DNA from 3 places in the Kitasatospora sp. NPDC101176 genome. Region 1 is predicted to be linked to each of the others. Evidence: riboswitches for the same ligand, from Rfam matches in the RefSeq annotation. Region 1 holds a riboswitch; each other region holds the start of a gene.

Region 1 (5,586 bases):
ACCAGTCGCGGAAGGTCTGGTCGGGCAGCTCGGGCAGGTCCCGGCTGTCACTCCAGGCCCCGACCGGGCCGGGCAGCGGCAGCCGGTGCGGGTGCAGGCGCCTGGTCCGCACGGCGGCCCGGGTGACGGCGCTGTACGCGGCCGGGTGGTCGAGCAGCCAGGTCGCCGCCCTGACGGCGGCCCGTTCGGCACGGTGCCCGTGGCCCTGTGCGGCCACCCGCTCCCGGAGGTGGACCAGCACCTCGGGGATGTCGATCGCCACCGGGCACACCTGGTAGCACGCCCCGCAGAGCGAGGAGGCGTACGGCAGCGAGGCGTCCAACTCGGTCTGCAGCCCTCGCAGTTGCGGCGTGAGGATGGCGCCGATCGGGCCGGGGTAGGGCGAGCCGTAGGCGTGGCCGCCGGCCCGCTCGTACACCGGGCACACGTTCAGACAGGCCGAGCAGCGGATGCAGCGCAGGGCCTGGCGGCCGATCTCGTCGGCGAGGGTGTCGGTGCGGCCGTTGTCGAGCAGGACGAGGTGGACGTCGCGCGGCCCGTCGCCCTCGGTGGTGCCGGTCCAGATCGAGGTGTACGGGTTCATCCGCTCGGCGGTCGAGGAGCGCGGGAGCAGCTGCAGGAACACCTCCAGGTCCCGCCAGGTGGGGACGACCTTCTCGATGCCGACGACGGAGATCAGCGTCTCGGGCAGGGTCAGGCACATCCGGCCGTTGCCCTCCGACTCGACCACGACCAGGCTGCCGGTCTCGGCGACGAGGAAGTTGGCGCCGGAGACGGCCACCTTGGCCCGCAGGAACTTCTCCCGCAGGTGCAGCCGGGCCGCCTCGGCGAGGTCCGCCGGCCGGTCGGTCAGCCCCTCGGGGGCGGGCCGCCCCCAGCGCCCCATCGCCTCCCGGAAGACGTCGCGGATCTCGGTGCGGTTGCGGTGGATGGCCGGGACGAGGATGTGCGAGGGCAGGTCGTCGCCCAACTGCACGATCAGTTCGGCGAGATCGGTCTCGTAGGCGGTGATGCCCTCGGCGGCCAGCGCCTCGTTGAGGCCGATCTCCTGGGTGGCCATCGACTTGACCTTGACCACCTCCCGCTCGCCCGTCGCCCTGACGAGGTCGGCGACGATCCGGTTGGCCTCGGCCGCGTCCTCCGCCCAGTGCACGGTGCCGCCGGCGGCGGTGACGGCGGCCTCCGCCTGGAGGAGGTAGTGGTCGAGCCGGAACAGGGTGCGGTCCTTGATCTCCTTGCCGGCCTGCCGCAGCTGCGCCCAGTCGGCCAGTTCGGCGACGGCCGCGGCCCGCTTGTCGCGGATGGTGTGCGTGGCGCGGGTCAGGTTGGCGCGCAGCCGGGTGTCCCGGGTGGAGACGGCGGCGGCCTTCGGGAAGGCGGGCATGCCCAGGTAGGTGCCGCTCATCGCGCCGCTCCGCTCGGGTCGGCCGTGGTCCCGGCCCCGGCCCCCGTGGCGTTCCCGGCGGCGGTCCCGGTCCCGGCGGCCGTGGCGGGGTGCGGGTCGGCGTCGGCGTCGGCGTCGGGGTCGGGGTCGGCCTCGGTGGCGGCGAGGATCTCGGCGAGGTGGACGGTCCGCAGGGGGGAGCCCTGGCGCCGCAGCGTGCCGCCGAGGTGCAGCAGGCAGGAGTTGTCCGCCCCGCAGAGCACGTCGGCGCCGGTCGCGAGGGCGTTGCGGACCTTGTCCGCGCCCATGGCCGCGGAGACGGCGGGGTTCTTCACCGCGAACGTGCCGCCGAAGCCGCAGCACTCCTCGGCCCCGGGGAGCTCGACCAGGGTCAGGCCCTTCACCGCGCGCAGCAGCCGCAGCGGGCGGTCACCGAGGCCGAGCGTCCGCAGGCCGTGGCAGGACGGGTGGTAGGTGACGGTGTGCGGGTAGTAGGCGCCGACGTCGGTGACGCCCAGCACGTCGACCAGGAACTCGGTGAGCTCGTACACCCGGGCCGGCAGGTCGCCGAGGCCGTCCACGCCAAGCCGGGGGTAGCTCTCCCGGACCATCGCCGCGCAGGAGCCGGACGGGGTCACCACGTGGTCGTAGCCGGCGAAGGCGGCGACGGTGCGGCGGGCCAGCGGGACGGTCTCGGCGCGGTAGCCGGTGTTGAACTGCGGCTGGCCGCAGCAGGTCTGGGCGGCGGGGAAGTCCACGTCCACACCGAGGCGCTCCAGCAGGGTCACGACGGCGCGCCCCGTCCCGGGGTTCAGGACGTCGTTGACGCAGGTGACGAAGAGTGCGACGCGCATTGCGCCTCCCTCGGGTCCGGGGGTGGCCAGCCTACTAAGACCCGGGGGCGGGCCCCGGTCCTCGCGGACCGTGGACCGCCGACGGGCGCACCCCCGCTCAGGCGTGCCGCAGGGCCTCGCTCAGGCGGTTCGCCGCCTCGACGACGGCCTGCGAGACGTGCGTCCCGGGGTGGCGGGTGAGCCGTTCGATCGGGCCGGAGACGGAGACGGCGGCCACCACCCGGTTCGACGGGCCCCGGACGGGCGCGGAGACGGAGACGACTCCGGGCTCGCGCTCACCGGCGGACTGCGCCCAGCCCCGGCGCCGCACGCCGCTGAGGGCGGTGGCGGTGAACCGGGCGCCCTGCAGGCCGCGGTGGAGCCGCTCCGGCTCCTCCCAGGCGAGCAGGATCTGCGCGGCGGAGCCGGCCTTCATGGGGAGGGTGACGCCGACGGGGACGGTGTCGCGCAGGCCCGAGAGCCGTTCCGCCGCGGCCACGCAGATCCGGACCTCGCCCTGGCGGCGGTAGAGCTGCGCGCTCTCGCCGGTGACGTCGCGCAGGTGGATCAGGACGGAGCCGGCGGCAGCCAGCAGCCGGTCCTCGCCGGCGGCGGAGGAGAGCTCGCCGAGCCGGGGGCCGAGGACGAACCGGCCCTGCAGGTCCCGGCCGACCAGGCGGTGGTGCTCCAGCGCGACGGCGAGCCGGTGGGCGGTGGGCCTGGCCAGCCCCGTGGCGGCGACGAGTCCGCCGAGGGTGGTGGGGCCGGCCTCCAGGGTGCCGAGGATCGAGGTGACCTTGTCGAGCACGCCGACGCCGCTCGTGTTCTCCATGGGTGGGTACTCCAGTCTCGTGCCCCGTGAGCGGCGGGTGGACGGGCTCACGGGGGGCTCCCCGCGGGGAGCGGGGGGTGGTCAGCGCGGACGGGCCGGGGAAGTCGGCGGAGTGCCTGCGCCGGGCACGAGGGGGGTACGCGAAAGGGCCGGGGTGGGAAGCGCCCGGGCGAAGGACAGCACTGAGAGCACCGTGTCTCCTCATCTTTCCCGCGCCACGTTGGCGACAGGCCGGAGTTGGCACTGCCCCCGGACGGCACGGCGCGTACTTCGGACGCCGGGTCGAACGGGGAGTTGCCGGGGCTTCGTAGGGCCGGTCCCTCCACCCCTCTGGATGATTCGCCAGGAACCATACAAGATTCCCCGGCCCGCCCGCCAAACCTCCCCCGTTCCCCCACACGCCGGGGCGGCGGTGCCCCGCCCCGGCGGCCGGTTCAGTCGTTGATGACGTCCGAGGTCTTGAGCGCGTCGATCTGCTCCTGGTAGCCCGCCAGCTTGTCCGGGCAGTACACCTTGATCACCTCGGCGCCCGCCTGCAGGACCCGGCCGTCGGCGACGACCGGCCGCATGCCGGGGCCGCCGGCGCCGTTGGCCAGGTGGACGCGCCACAGGCCCTGCTTCAGGGCCGAGTTGGGGTCCGTGCAGACGGGGCCGCCGTCGGTCCCGAGCACGAGGGCGGTGTTGCCGGTGTCGAGCGCGGGGTACCCGTCGGCGACCAGGGCGTCGCTCAGCTGGTTCGCCTTGCGGTGGGCCTCGTTGGTGGCCCGCTGCTGGGTGTAGGTCAGCAGTCCGGCGACCACGAGGCCGACGAGCACCACGATGGAGCCGATGTAGATCCAGCGGTGCTCGGACGCCATCCGGGTCGGGCTCATGCCACTCCCTCCTCGCCCACGCCGGTGCCGGCGTCGGGTTGGCGCCAGCTCGGCTTGCGAGCCTTCAGGAACGAGAACGGGATCACCACGCCGAGCAGCAGCAGGCCGCCGGCGACGATCCCGATGTAGGACCAGACGCTGCCGCCGCCGAACTGCGAGGACGGCACGAAGCCGATCACCATGGCCAGCGCCGAGGCGACGAACCCGACCACGCACAGCGTGGTGAGCAGCGGTGCCCGGTAGCCGCGCGGGTGGTCGGGCTGCTTGCGGCGCAGCTGGATCGCGGCCAGGAACATCAGGAGGTACATGATCAGGTAGACCTGGGTGGTGATCACCGAGAAGATCCAGTAGACGCTGGAGACGTTCGGGATCAGCGCGTACAGCAGGGCGATCGCGGTGGTGACGACGCCCTGGGTGACCAGGATGTTCTGCTGGACCCCCCGGGCGTTGAGCCGCTGCAGGAACGGCGGCAGGTAGCCCTCCTGCCGCGAGATCAGCAGCAGCCCCTTGGAGGGCCCGGCCAGCCAGGTGAGCATGCCGCCGACGGAGGCGGCGCACAGCCCGACCGCGACGATCGGCACCAGCCAGCCGATGTGGAAGTACTGGAAGAAGGCGTCGAAGGCCTGCATGACGCCGGCGGTCAGGCTGAGCTGGTCGGAGGGGATCACCCAGCTGATCGCCAGGGCCGGCAGGATGAAGATCAGCAGCACCATGCCCATGGCCAGGAACATCGACTTGGGGAACTCCTGGGCCGGGTTCCGCAGCTTGTTGACGTGGACGGCGTTCATCTCCATGCCGGAGTAGCTGAGGAAGTTGTTGACGATCAGCACCAGGCTGGCCACGCCCGTCCACTGCGGGAAGAAGTGCGATCCGTCCATCGGTGCGGCGGAGGGGTTGCCCTGCCCGAGGAAGACCATTCCCAGCACCACCAGCAGCGTCCCGGGGACCAGGGTGCCGATGACCAGCCCCCAGGAGGCCAGCCCCGCAACGGCGTTGGTGCCGCGCGAGGAGACCCAGACCCCGGTCCAGTACACCACCACGATGACGATCGCGGTGTAGACGCCGCTGCTGGCCAGGCTCGGGTTGATCACGTAGGCGATGGTGCTCGCGACGTAGGCGAGCAGGCTGGGGTAGTAGAAGATCGTCATGGCGAACTGGCACCACACGGCCAGGAAGCCCAGCGGCTTCGAGAGGCCCTGCGCCACCCAGTTGTAGACCCCGCCGTTCCAGCCGGAGGCCAGCTCCGCCGACACCAGGGCGGTCGGCAGCAGGAACACCACGGCGGGCAGCAGGTAGAGGAAGACGCAGGCGAGGCCGTACACGGCCATGGTCGGTGCCGCGCGCAGGCTCGCGACCGAGCTGGTCGTCATCAGGGCCAGGGTCAGCCAGGTGATCTTGTGCGCCCCGGTTCCGGCCCTGACGGCGCCGGCCGTCCTGGTGCCGCCGGCCCGGCCGGCGGATCCACCCGGGGTGTCGACGCTGCTCAACGGACGCCTCCTCGATCGGCTCCTGACGCCCTGCGCGCCCGTCTCCGAGCCTGCTGGCCGGGCGCGCGTGCCGCACCTCGGCTTGGGCCGTTAGGTGCGGCGGCGGGGGCGGTCGCGTCTCCATCCGGTGATCATCAGGCGCCGTCATCGATCGACCGACGCGATCTCGTGGACGGGA
Region 2 (5,586 bases), on a different contig from region 1:
TCCATGCGCTCCAGGTCGGTCGCGAAGTAGGCGGAGATGTAGCCCTTGTCGAAGCGCATGCCCTCGGTGAGCTCGAGCTCCAGACCGAAGGTGTTGCTCTCCTCGACGGTGATGACGCCTTCCTTGCCGACCTTGTCCATGGCCTCGGCGATCAGCTCGCCGATCTGGGTGTCGGCGGCCGAGATGGAGGCGGTGGAGGCGATCTGCTCCTTGGTCTCCACGTCCTTGGCCTGGGCCAGCAGCTGGTCGGAGACGGCGGCGACGGCCTTCTCGATGCCGCGCTTCAGGGCCATCGGGTTGGCGCCGGCGGCGACGTTGCGCAGACCCTCGCGAACCAGGGCCTGGGCGAGCACGGTGGCGGTGGTGGTGCCGTCACCCGCGACGTCGTCGGTCTTCTTGGCGACCTCCTTGACGAGCTCCGCGCCGATCTTCTCGTACGGGTCCTCGAGCTCGATCTCCTTGGCGATGGAGACACCGTCGTTGGTGATCGTGGGGGCGCCCCACTTCTTCTCCAGCACGACGTTGCGGCCCTTGGGGCCGAGCGTGACCTTCACTGCGTCGGCGAGCTGGTTCATGCCACGCTCAAGGCCGCGGCGAGCTTCCTCATCAAAGGCGATGATCTTGGCCATCAGAAGTGGTCCTCCGGGACACGGTCGACTGCTCGGACCAAGGGGTGCCCGCGACGGACGGCCCTGGTGTGCGGGGGTCTTTTCCCCTACCGCTCCCGGGGGCCTCACCGACCCGGTCCGCTGTCACTCTCACGCTGTGAGTGCTAACGCCAATGATTAGCACTCCGGGTGGTCGAGTGCAAGCCCAATCGCGATCCCGCGAGCCGTCCGGCGCGATCCCGGGGGCCCCCGCAACTCCCGCCCGGGAACGCCGACGGGCCCGCACGACGCGTGTCGTACGGGCCCGCCGAGAAGCGAGTGGTCACCAGCCGTGGGCCGCGCCGAGCTCCTGGAGCCGAAGAGGTCAGACCGAGCGGACCATGTCCGCCTGCGGGCCCTTCTGTCCCTGGGAGATCTCGAACTCGACCCGCTGGCCCTCCTCGAGGGTGCGGTAGCCGTCCATCTGGATCGCGCTGTAGTGGACGAAGACGTCCGCACCACCGTCGACCGCGATGAAGCCGTAGCCCTTCTCCGCGTTGAACCACTTGACGGTGCCCTGAGCCATTCCGAACTCCCCTAGTGCTGTGCTGGCCCTTCACGCGCCCGCAGGTCGCGGGCCCGGGTCTGGTTTGGAGGCCGGCCCGGGGAACCCCCCCTGGGCGCAGCCGTGCACGCCGCAATCCTCCGCCGGGGCGCCTGACGGCATCCTGTGAGCGGCTGACTACGTCGACCGCCGCTGAATGTATCCGGATCGACGCCCTCTGCAACAGGGTCAACTGCGGGGAATTCCGGGTGCGCACCAGGGGACACTGCGGGCGGAATCGGAATGAACTCGGCATTTGACGCCGGACATAGCGGACGAATTACTACAGATCACCGCGCGAATTCTGACATCGGCCTGACATGTTTCGCAGCGCCGGGGCTCAGCGGGTCTCAACGGCCGGACGGCGGTCCGGCGAATCGCGGGGGAGGATGAAGAGAATCCCTGTTCCCAGCCGAGCCACACTCTACTCCGACTCCACCGGGATATATTCCCGCCGAAATGCGCACGGCCGCCCGCGCGCACGGAGAGCGGAATTCCGTGCGCGCGGGCGGCCGGCCCGGGCGGGTGCGGCTCAGCAGCCGCCGGCCACCGCCGGGATGATCGAGACGCCGGCGCCGTCCGCGACCTCCGTCGCCAGGCCGTCGGCGAAGCGCACGTCGTCGTCGTTCACGTAGACGTTGACGAAGCGGCGCAGCTTGCCGGTGTCGTCCAGGATGCGGGCGGAGATGCCCGCGTGGTTCTTCTCCAGGTCGGCGATGACCTCGCCGAGGGTGGCGCCCTCGGCGCTCACCTCGGCGGCGCCGCCGGTGTAGGTGCGCAGGATGGTGGGGATGCGGACGTTGACGCTCATGGCTCTCCTAGCGGGGGTGCGGCCCAGCGGGTGGGGTGGTTCAGGCGGACGCGAGGCCGGCGTCGCGGAAGGACGCCAGGGTCGGGCGGATGACAGCGGTCATGCCGGCCCCGGCGACGGCGTCCAGGGTCTTCAGGCCGTCGCCGGTGTTGATCGCGACGGTCTCCTTGGCCGGGTCGAGCTGGCCGGTCTCCACCAGCTTCTTCAGCACGCCGACGGTGACCCCGCCGGCGGTCTCGGCGAAGATGCCCTCGGTCCGGGCCAGCAGCCGGATGGCGTCCACCACCTCGGCGTCGGTGACGTCCTCGACGGCGCCGCCGGTGCGCCGGGCGATGTCCAGCACGTACGGGCCGTCCGCCGGGTTGCCGATCGCCAGCGACTTGGCGATGGTGTCCGGCTTGACCGGCCGGATCACGTCCTGGCCGGCCTTGAACGCGGCCGACACCGGCGAGCAGCCCGCCGCCTGGGCGCCGAAGACCTTGTACGGCCGGTCCTCGACCAGGCCGAGCCTGATCAGCTCCTGCAGACCCTTGTCGATCTTGGTCAGCTGGGAGCCCGAGGCGATCGGGATGACGATCTGCTCCGGCAGCCGCCAGCCGAGCTGCTCGCAGATCTCGTACGCCAGCGTCTTGGAACCCTCCCCGTAGTACGGGCGCAGGTTGACGTTGACGAAGCCCCAGCCCTCACCGGCCGGGTCGCCGATCAGCTCCGAGCAGAAGCGGTTCACGTCGTCGTAGTTGCCCTCGATGCCGACCAGCTCGCCGCCGTACACCCCGGCCATGACGACCTTGCCCTGCTCCAGGTCGTGCGGGATGAACACGCAGGACCGGAACCCGGCCCGGGCCGCCGCCGCGCCCACCGCACCGGCCAGGTTGCCGGTCGACGAGCAGGACAGCGTGGTGTAGCCGAAGGCCCGGGCGGCCTCGATGGCGCAGGCCACCACCCGGTCCTTGAAGGAGTGGGTGGGGTTGCCCGAGTCGTCCTTGACGTGCAGCGGGGCGGTGAAGCCGAGCTCGCGGCCCAGGTTGTCCGCCTTCACCAGCGGGGTCCAGCCGGGGTTCAGGTTGGGCTTCGAGGCGACGTCGGCCGGCACCGGCAGCAGCGGGGCGTAGCGCCAGATCGAGGTGGGGCCGGCCTCGATCCGCTTGCGCAGCTCCTCGGCCCGCTCGCCGCCGAACTCGTAGGCGATCTCCAGCGGGCCGAAGCACTCCAGGCAGGCGAAGCTCGGACCGAGCGGGAAGCGGGTGCCGCACTCCCGACAGGACAGGGCGGCGGCGGGGCCGAGGTCCACGGATGCGGGTGCGACGGTGTCGATAGCCATGATGGCGAGGCCTCTCTCCTCATCTTCCCCGTGGCGCGGTCGCGCCACAGGCCGGAATTGGCACCTGTCCCGCCGGGGCCTGTACGACGACAGCCGAGCGAGAAGGTTGCCGGGACGTCAACGGGCCGTTCCCTCAGTCCCTCTGGATGAGCTTGTGAAATTGTGGTGGCGCTCAACGGTGACCCCGGCGTGCAAAGGTCCGACCGCTGTACGAAGACTGTATCCGAAGGCGTCAACGCCGAACGGGACCGTCCGCCACGCGAGATGACGCGTCCCACCCGATCCCGCCGAGGAGAGTCACGTGCCCGCCGAACCGATCCCCGCGCTCCTCCCGCAGGCGGCGTCCTGGCTGCGCCGCCGCTCGTGGAGCGCGGCCGACCGGCCGGTGCGCACCCTGCTGGAGGCCAAGCGCCGCACCGGTCACACGGTCAGCGTGGTGCTCCCCGCCCTCGATGAGGAGGCCACCGTCGGCGACATCGTCCGGACGGTCCGGCGCGAGCTGATGGAGCGCGTCCCGCTGGTCGACGAGCTCGTCGTGGTCGACTCCGGCTCCACCGACGCCACCGCCGCCGTCGCGGCGGGGGCGGGCGCCCGGGTGGTGCACCGCGACGCCGTCCTGCCGCGGATCCCGGCCGTCCCCGGCAAGGGCGAGGTGCTCTGGCGCTCACTGCTGGTGACCCGCGGCGACATCGTCTGCTTCGTCGACGCCGACCTGCGCGAGTTCGACCCGGCCTTCGTCTCCGGCATCCTCGGCCCGCTGCTCACCGAACCGGACATCCAGCTGGTCAAGGCCATGTACGACCGCCCGCTGGAGGTGTCGCTCGACGGCTCGGCCACGGGTGGCGGCGCCGTCGTGCCGTCCGGCGGCGGCCGGGTCACCGAACTGGTCGCCCGCCCGCTGCTGAACCTGCACTGGCCGGAACTCGCCGGTTTCGTCCAGCCGCTGGGCGGCGAGTACGCCGCGCGCCGCTCGCTGCTCGAACGGCTCCCCTTCCCGACCGGCTACGGCGTCGAGCTCGGCCTCCTGGTGGACGCGCTGGAGGCGGTCGGACTGGACGCCCTCGCCCAGGTGGACGTCGGGGTCCGGCACCACCGGCACCAGGACGGCCAGGCGCTCGGCCGGATGGCCGCCACCATCTACCGCACCGCCCTGGAACGGCTCGACCGCACCCACCGGCTGAAGGCCTCCGCCGACCTGGTCCACCCGCTGCTGACCCAGTTCACCCGGGACCCGCGGACCCGGGAGTTCACCGCCCACACCCACCCGGTGACGGCCGTCGAGCGCCCCCCGATGCACACCGTGCCCGAGTACGCGACCCGGCACTGAGGGGTTTGCCGCCCCGGGGCCACGGCAACGTACCAACCATGGGCGATCTCACGACCGAACGTTCGAGCGCGACCGGCACCGCCCCCGTCCTGGTGGCCTCCAACCGGGGACCGGTGTCGTTCGGAACCGCTGACGACGGCACGCTGACCCTCCGGCGCGGTGGCGGGGGCCTGGTCTCCGGCCTCTCCGCCATCGACGACCCGAACGCCGTCTGGGTCTGCGCCGCCCTCGGCGCGGCCGACCGCAGAGCAGCCGCCGAGGCCCCGGATGGCCGCCTCGACCGCGCCGGGCACGACGTCGGCGGACAGGCCGTCCGGATGCTCGACATCGACCCGGACACCTTCGCCCGCGCCTACAACGGCGTCGCCAACTCCACCCTCTGGTTCGTCCACCACCTGCTGTACGCGACCCCGACCGCCCCCTCCTTCGACGCGGACTTCCGCACCGAGTGGGCCGCCTACACGGCGTACAACACCGCCTTCGCCGAGGCCCTCGCCGCCGAGGCGGCCCCCGGCGCCGCCGTCCTCGTCCAGGACTACCACCTGTCGCTGACCCCGGCCCTGCTCCGCGCCGCCCGCCCCGACCTGCGGATCGGCCACTTCTCGCACACCCCCTGGGCGCCGCCGGACTACTACCGGCTGCTGCCCGACGACGTCGCCCGGGCCGTCCTGACCGGCATCCTGGGCGCCGACCGGGCCGGCTTCCTCACCCGGCGCTGGGCGCTCGCCTTCGCCGACTGCTGCGAGGAGCTGCTGGGCGCCGTCGTCGACCGCGAGGCCCTCACCGTCACCCTCCCCGGGCCCTCGGCCGGGGAGACCCGGACCACCCGGCTCGGCGTCCACGCGCTGGGCGCCGACGCCGACTTCCTGCGCGAGCGCGCCCACCGCCCCGACGTGGACGAGCGCCTGGCCGTCCTGCGGGAGGCCGTCGGCGGGC
Region 3 (5,586 bases), on a different contig from region 1:
TCTCGCTGAGCACCTCGGTCTCCTCGACCTTGGACTCGCCGGCCAGGTCGAAGTGCAGGAACTCGGTGACCCGCGCGGAGCGGGTCACGTCGAAGCGGGTGAGGTTGCCGCACAGCGTGCAGCGCCAGCGCGTCTCGGCGGTCAGGGCGGGGACGGTCATCGGGGGTCCTCTCGGGTGGTCCCTGGGCGGGCTAGGCGCTCCCCCCGGAGCCCCGGCGTCGGCGGCGGGAGGCGGGAATGCCCGCGCCAAGCCTATTGCCTGGGGCAACCATCGCGGCCACCGGTTGCACGAAGCCGCAGGCCCGGCCCCGGCCCCGGTCCGGGGCCCCGAGTAGGCCACCTGCCGTACAGCGCGGTGTCACCCGCCCGGGCCGGAGGGATGCTTGGCCGCATGGCGCTGACGGCCCCGGGCCACACCGACGAGCGGGACGGCCGGCCGGCCGTGCCCGCCCCGGTGGTCACCTACGCCCTGATCGCGCTCAACACCCTGGTGTTCCTGCTGGGCCCGGCCGCCGGGCTCAACCCGCTGTACGGCACCGGCCAGACCCGGGTCTGCGCGGAGCAGCGGTACGAGCAGCGCTGGGGCGCCGTCCCGGTCGAGCTGCTGACCGGGCACCCGTTGACCGCCGGGCAACTGGCCGAGGCCCCCGACCCCGTCCCCGGCTGCCCGGCCGCCCCGACCCCGGGCAAGCACCCGGCGCTGTCGGTGCTCAGCGGGCTCTTCCTACACGCCGGCTGGCTGCACCTGCTGGGCAACCTGCTCTTCCTGCACGTCTTCGGCCCCACCGTCGAACTACGGCTCGGCCGCGCCCGGTACGCCGTCTTCTACCTGGCCGCCGGCAGCGTGGCCACGTACGGCTTCGCCCTGGCCGAGGCGCACTCCGCTGACTCGACCCGGGTGCTGATCGGCGCCTCCGGTGCGATCTCCGCCGTCCTCGGCGCCTACCTGCGCTTCCACCCGCGCTCCCGGGTGACGACGCTGGTCCCGCTGCTGCTGTTCCTGCCGCTGCGCTTCCCGGCCTGGCTGGTGCTCGGCCTCTGGTTCGCGCTGCAGTGGTGGTCGGTCCACGCGGCCGGGCCCGGGGTGGCCTACCTGGTGCACGTGATCGGCTTCTCGGCGGGCTTCCTCTACGCCTGCACGGTGGTCAGCCACCCCCCGAGACGACCCGGCTGACGCCCGATACGCTGGCGGCACCCCACAAAGGAGCCGAACGTGATCACCGCCATCGTCCTGATCAAGACCAGTGTCGACCGCATCCCGGAGATCGCCGAGGCCATCGCAGCCATCGAGGGCGTCAGCGAGGTGTACTCGGTGACCGGTGGCTACGACCTGGTGGCGATGGTCCGGGTGCGCCGGCACGACGACCTGGCCGAGGTCATCCCGGGACGGCTGAACAAGGTCCCGGGCGTGGCCCACACCGAGACCCAGATCGCCTTCCGCACCTACTCCCAGCACGACCTGGAGGCGGCGTTCGCGCTCGGCCTGGACGAGTAGTCCCCGCCGGCTCCCGGGCCGCTCAGCCCTGCCGGCGGGTGTCGGCGACGCAGCGGCCGCCCTCGTTGCGGTAGTTCCAGGCCGCGCCGTCCGTGACCAGCTCCCGGACGGCGGTCAGGAAGCGGTCGACGTGCTCGTCCGGCGTGCCGGCCCCGAAGCTGACCCGGATCGCGTTCAGGCTGCGCTCGCCCGGCAGCGAGGGCTCCGGCGCACCGCACTCGGAGGGGGCGACGTCCTCGTCCCCGAGCAGGGTGCGCAGCAGCGGGTGCGCGCAGAACAGCCCGTCGCGGACGCCGATGCCGTACTCGGCGGACAGCGCGGCCGAGAAGTGCGAGCTGTTCCAGCCCTGGACGACGAAGGACAGCACGCCCACCCGGGCCGAGCCGGCACCGAACAGGTTCAGCACCTTGACCTGCGGGATCTCCGCCAGGCCGGCCGTCAGCCGGGCGACCAGCTGCCGCTCCCGGGCCTCCAGGGCGTCGAAGCCGGCCTCGGTCAGCGCCCGGCAGGCGGACGCGATGGCGTAGGCGCCGATGACGTTCGGCGAGCCGGCCTCGTGCCGGGCCGGGCCGGTGTGCCACTGGACGGCCACCGAGCCGTCGTCCTGCCGGGCCACCGTCCGGGTCGCGCCGCCGCCGGCCAGGTACGGCTCGGCCGCGTCCAGCCAGTCAGCCCGGCCGGCCAGCACGCCGGCGCCGAACGGTGCGTAGATCTTGTGGCCGGAGAAGGCGATCCAGTCGACGTCCAGCTCGCGCACCGAGACCCGGTGGTGCGGGGCCAGCTGGGCGGCGTCCAGCACCACCCGGGCGCCGTGCCGGTGGGCGGTCGCGGTCAGCTCGGCGACCGGCCACAGCTCGCCGGTCACGTTGGAGGCGCCGGTGACGCAGAGCAGCTTGGGGCCCTCGGGCGCGTCGGCGAGCGCGGCGTCGAGGGCGGCGACGGCCTCGGCGTGCGAGCGCGGGGCGCGCAGGTAGCGGACGTCCAGCCCGGCGTGGGCCCAGGGCAGCAGCGAGGCGTGGTGCTCGGTCTCGAAGGCGAACACCCGGGTGCCGGCCGGGACGGCGGAGGCGAGCAGGTTGAGCGAGTCGGTGGTGGCGCGGGTGAAGACCACCTGGTCGCCCTCGCGCAGGTCGAGGAACTCGGTGACGGTCCGGCGGCTCTGCTCGAACAGGTCGGTGGAGAGCTGCGAGAGGTAGCCGGCGCCGCGGTGCACGCTGCCGTAGTAGGGGGCGTAGGCGGCGACGTCGTCCCAGACCCGCTGCAGCGCCGGGGAGCTGGCCGCGTAGTCGAGCGCCGCGTAGCCGACCTTCTCGCCGTTGGCGAGCGGGACCTGGACGTCGTGGCCGAGGACGGCGAGCGGGGCGCAGATTTCGGTGGCGATCGACACGGGGATGCACTCCTCCTGGGTGTGGGACCCCGGGAGTGTGAGTCGTCCGGCGTCCGCGCTTGCCGCACGGACGATTCGCCGAGCGACCCGGTCCTCACCCAGGGCACCCCGCCACGGACGGAGGGTTGCCGGACAGCCAGCTGGGGCTTGACGCTGTCACTCATGACCTGGACAGGACTCTAGGTCGGCCCGCGCCGGGTGGTCAAACGACCGTCCACCATCCGGACGCCCCCGGACGTGCCGGGGCCCGCACCGGCTTCCCGGCGCGGGCCCTGCGACCGCCTCAGATCCGGCTGGTCGCCTCCGACCAGCGGCGCAGCAGCTCCTGCGCCGTCCCGGAGTCGATGGCCCGCGCGGCCCGCTCCATGCCGGCCGCGAGCTGCTCGGCGAGCGGCGCCTCGCCGAGGTCCAGCGCGACCAGCGCGGCCGCGGTGTTCAGCAGGACGGCGTCCCGCACCGGCCCGCGCTCCCCGGCCAGCATCCGGCGCGCGACCTCGGCGTTGTAGGAGGCGTCCGCGCCGCGCAGCGACTCGATGCCGACCAGCTCGATGCCGACGTCCCGCGGGTCGAAGGCGGTCTCGGTGACGGTGCCGCCCTGCACGATCCACACCCGCGAGGTGGTGGTGATGGTCAGTTCGTCGAGGCCGTCGTCGCCGCGGAACACCAGGGCGGTCGAGCCGCGCCGGGCGAGCACCCCGGCGATCAGCCCGGCGAGCCGGGTGTCGAAGCAGCCGATCGCGTGCGAGGTCACCTTGGCCGGGTTGGTCAGCGGGCCGAGGATGTTGAAGGCGGTGGGCACGCCGAGGTCGCGCCGGGCGGTGGCGGCGTGGCGCATCGACGGGTGGAACTTGGCCGCGAAGCAGAAGGTGAGGCCGACCTCCTCGGCCACCTCGGCGACCCGCCGGGCGGGCAGGTCGAGGCGGACGCCGAGCTTCTCCAGCACGTCGGAGGAGCCGCTCGCCGAGGAGGCGGCCCGGTTGCCGTGCTTGACCACCTTGGCGCCGGCCGCGGCCGCGACGATCGCCGACATGGTGGAGATGTTGACCGTCTTGGCGCGGTCACCGCCGGTGCCGACGATGTCCACCGCCGGCCCGGGGACGGTGAGCGGCTCGGCGTGCGCGTACATGGCGTCGACCAGGCCGGTGACCTCGTCGACCGTCTCGCCCTTGGCCCGCAGCGCGACCATGAAGCCGGCCACCTGGACGGGGGACGCCTCGCCGCTCATGATCCGGTCCATCGCCCACGCGGTGGACGAGCGGTCGAGGTCCTCCCCCTTCAACAGCGCCGCCAGGACGTCCGGCCAGGTGCGGACCACCTGCGCGGGGTCGGTACCACCGTTCGCAGGGTTCACGTTCACCATGGCTGACTCCAGCTGTTGTCGGTCTCCCCGCGGCGGGGGGACGTCCGTACGGATGGAGTCAGCCTATCGAGGGGCGGGGTGCCCGCGGCGCTGTCTTCTCTAGTACTGAGACGGCCCGGTCCGAAGACCGGCCGGGCTCACTGGCCGGCCGGGGCCCGCTTGGCCAGTCGGGCCCGCAGCAGGGTGGCGACGGCCTCGGCCAGCGCCACCGGGTCCACCGGGTGGGAGATCGCGGCGTCGGCCCGGCTCCAGGCGGCCAGCCAGGAGTCCTGCGGCCGGCCGATCAGCACCAGCACCGGCGGGCAGCCGTAGATCTCGTCCTTCAGCTGGCGCCCGAGCCCGAGCCCCCCGGCCGGAACCGCCTCGCCGTCCAGCACGCAGAGGTCCACGCCGCCCTTCTCCAGGGCCTTGATCACCGCGGGGGTGGTCGCGCACTCCAGGTAGGACAGTTCCGGAAGGTCCTCGGCGGGCCGGCGGCCGAGTGCCGTCAGCACCTGCTCGCGGGTGTTGCGGTCGTCGCTGTAGACGAGGACGGTGAGCGTCTCGTCGGTCGTGTACGCCATGGGCCCTGCTCCCTCAAGTGTGATCCGGACCACGTTCGCCTGATCCGGATGCTACTCCCGATCACCCGCCGTCGAGGCCCCCTCGCGGACGTTCCCTCCCCAAGCCGCCGCGCCCGGGGCTCACCCGCCCGGAGGACGCGCCGTCACCCGGACCCGCCCGGTCCACCCGTACGGCCGACAGGGCGCCCCCGCACTACCCCGGGAGGCCCTGCAGGGCGTGCAACGACACGCAGGGCAAGGGGGTCGTAGGGCCCTCCGAGGAACCGTCAGAAAAGGGACACGCCGCTGCTCAGCCCCCGTCCGGGCACCCCGCCGCCCCCCAGGGGGGCATACCGCACGCACCGGACACTCCGAGGGAGACCCCCCGGCGTGAAGACGGAATAAGGGACCGACATAATGTCCGTCGTGGCGACAGCAACAGCAGTAGAAACCGGGCACGCGCACGGATCGGTCAACCGGCCGAACATGGTCAGCGTCGGAACGATCGTCTGGCTCAGTTCCGAGTTGATGTTCTTCGCGGCCCTCTTCGCGATGTACTTCACGCTCCGCTCCGTCAAGGGGCCGGAGTTCTGGACCGAGAAGGCGAGCGCACTCAACGTGCCGTTCTCCTCGGTCAACACCACGATCCTGGTGCTCTCCTCGCTGACCTGCCAGCTCGGTGTGTTCGCTGCCGAGCGCGGGGACGTGAAGAAGCTCCGCTCGTGGTTCGTCATCACCTTCGTGATGGGCGCGATCTTCATCGGCGGCCAGATCTTCGAGTACACCGAGCTGGTCAAGAAGG

Evidence for each region. Region 1 has a riboswitch for S-adenosylmethionine ahead of ACIRS1_RS22040 (IclR family transcriptional regulator). Riboswitches for the same ligand answer to the same signal wherever they lie in the genome.
Region 2: it holds a riboswitch for S-adenosylmethionine, as region 1 does, so the genes downstream of both, thrC (threonine synthase) here and ACIRS1_RS22040 (IclR family transcriptional regulator) in region 1, are expected to answer to the same signal.
Region 3: it holds a riboswitch for S-adenosylmethionine, as region 1 does, so the genes downstream of both, ACIRS1_RS04625 (aminotransferase class V-fold PLP-dependent enzyme) here and ACIRS1_RS22040 (IclR family transcriptional regulator) in region 1, are expected to answer to the same signal.

The regions. Positions count from the first base shown of each region.
Region 1 covers NZ_JBIWPA010000016.1:83,368-88,953, forward strand. The annotation lists gene ACIRS1_RS22030 (lactate utilization protein B) at 1-1,405, opposite strand, end outside; gene ACIRS1_RS22035 ((Fe-S)-binding protein) at 1,402-2,238, opposite strand; gene ACIRS1_RS22040 (IclR family transcriptional regulator) at 2,336-3,049, opposite strand; SAM riboswitch class I at 3,248-3,390, opposite strand; gene ACIRS1_RS22045 (hypothetical protein) at 3,484-3,921, opposite strand; gene ACIRS1_RS22050 (APC family permease) at 3,918-5,408, opposite strand.
Region 2 covers NZ_JBIWPA010000037.1:79,951-85,536, forward strand. The annotation lists gene groL (chaperonin GroEL) at 1-629, opposite strand, end outside; gene ACIRS1_RS33705 (cold-shock protein) at 973-1,173, opposite strand; gene ACIRS1_RS33710 (MoaD/ThiS family protein) at 1,724-2,002, opposite strand; gene thrC (threonine synthase) at 2,043-3,323, opposite strand; SAM riboswitch class I at 3,340-3,476, opposite strand; gene ACIRS1_RS33720 (glucosyl-3-phosphoglycerate synthase) at 3,625-4,650, shown strand; gene ACIRS1_RS33725 (trehalose-6-phosphate synthase) at 4,689-5,586, shown strand, end outside.
Region 3 covers NZ_JBIWPA010000002.1:411,926-417,511, reverse strand. The annotation lists gene ACIRS1_RS04640 (hypothetical protein) at 1-160, opposite strand, end outside; gene ACIRS1_RS04635 (rhomboid family intramembrane serine protease) at 392-1,174, shown strand; gene ACIRS1_RS04630 (Lrp/AsnC ligand binding domain-containing protein) at 1,214-1,495, shown strand; gene ACIRS1_RS04625 (aminotransferase class V-fold PLP-dependent enzyme) at 1,518-2,882, opposite strand; SAM riboswitch class IV at 2,933-3,050, opposite strand; gene trpD (anthranilate phosphoribosyltransferase) at 3,166-4,242, opposite strand; gene ACIRS1_RS04615 (hypothetical protein) at 4,380-4,805, opposite strand; gene ACIRS1_RS04610 (heme-copper oxidase subunit III) at 5,202-5,586, shown strand, end outside.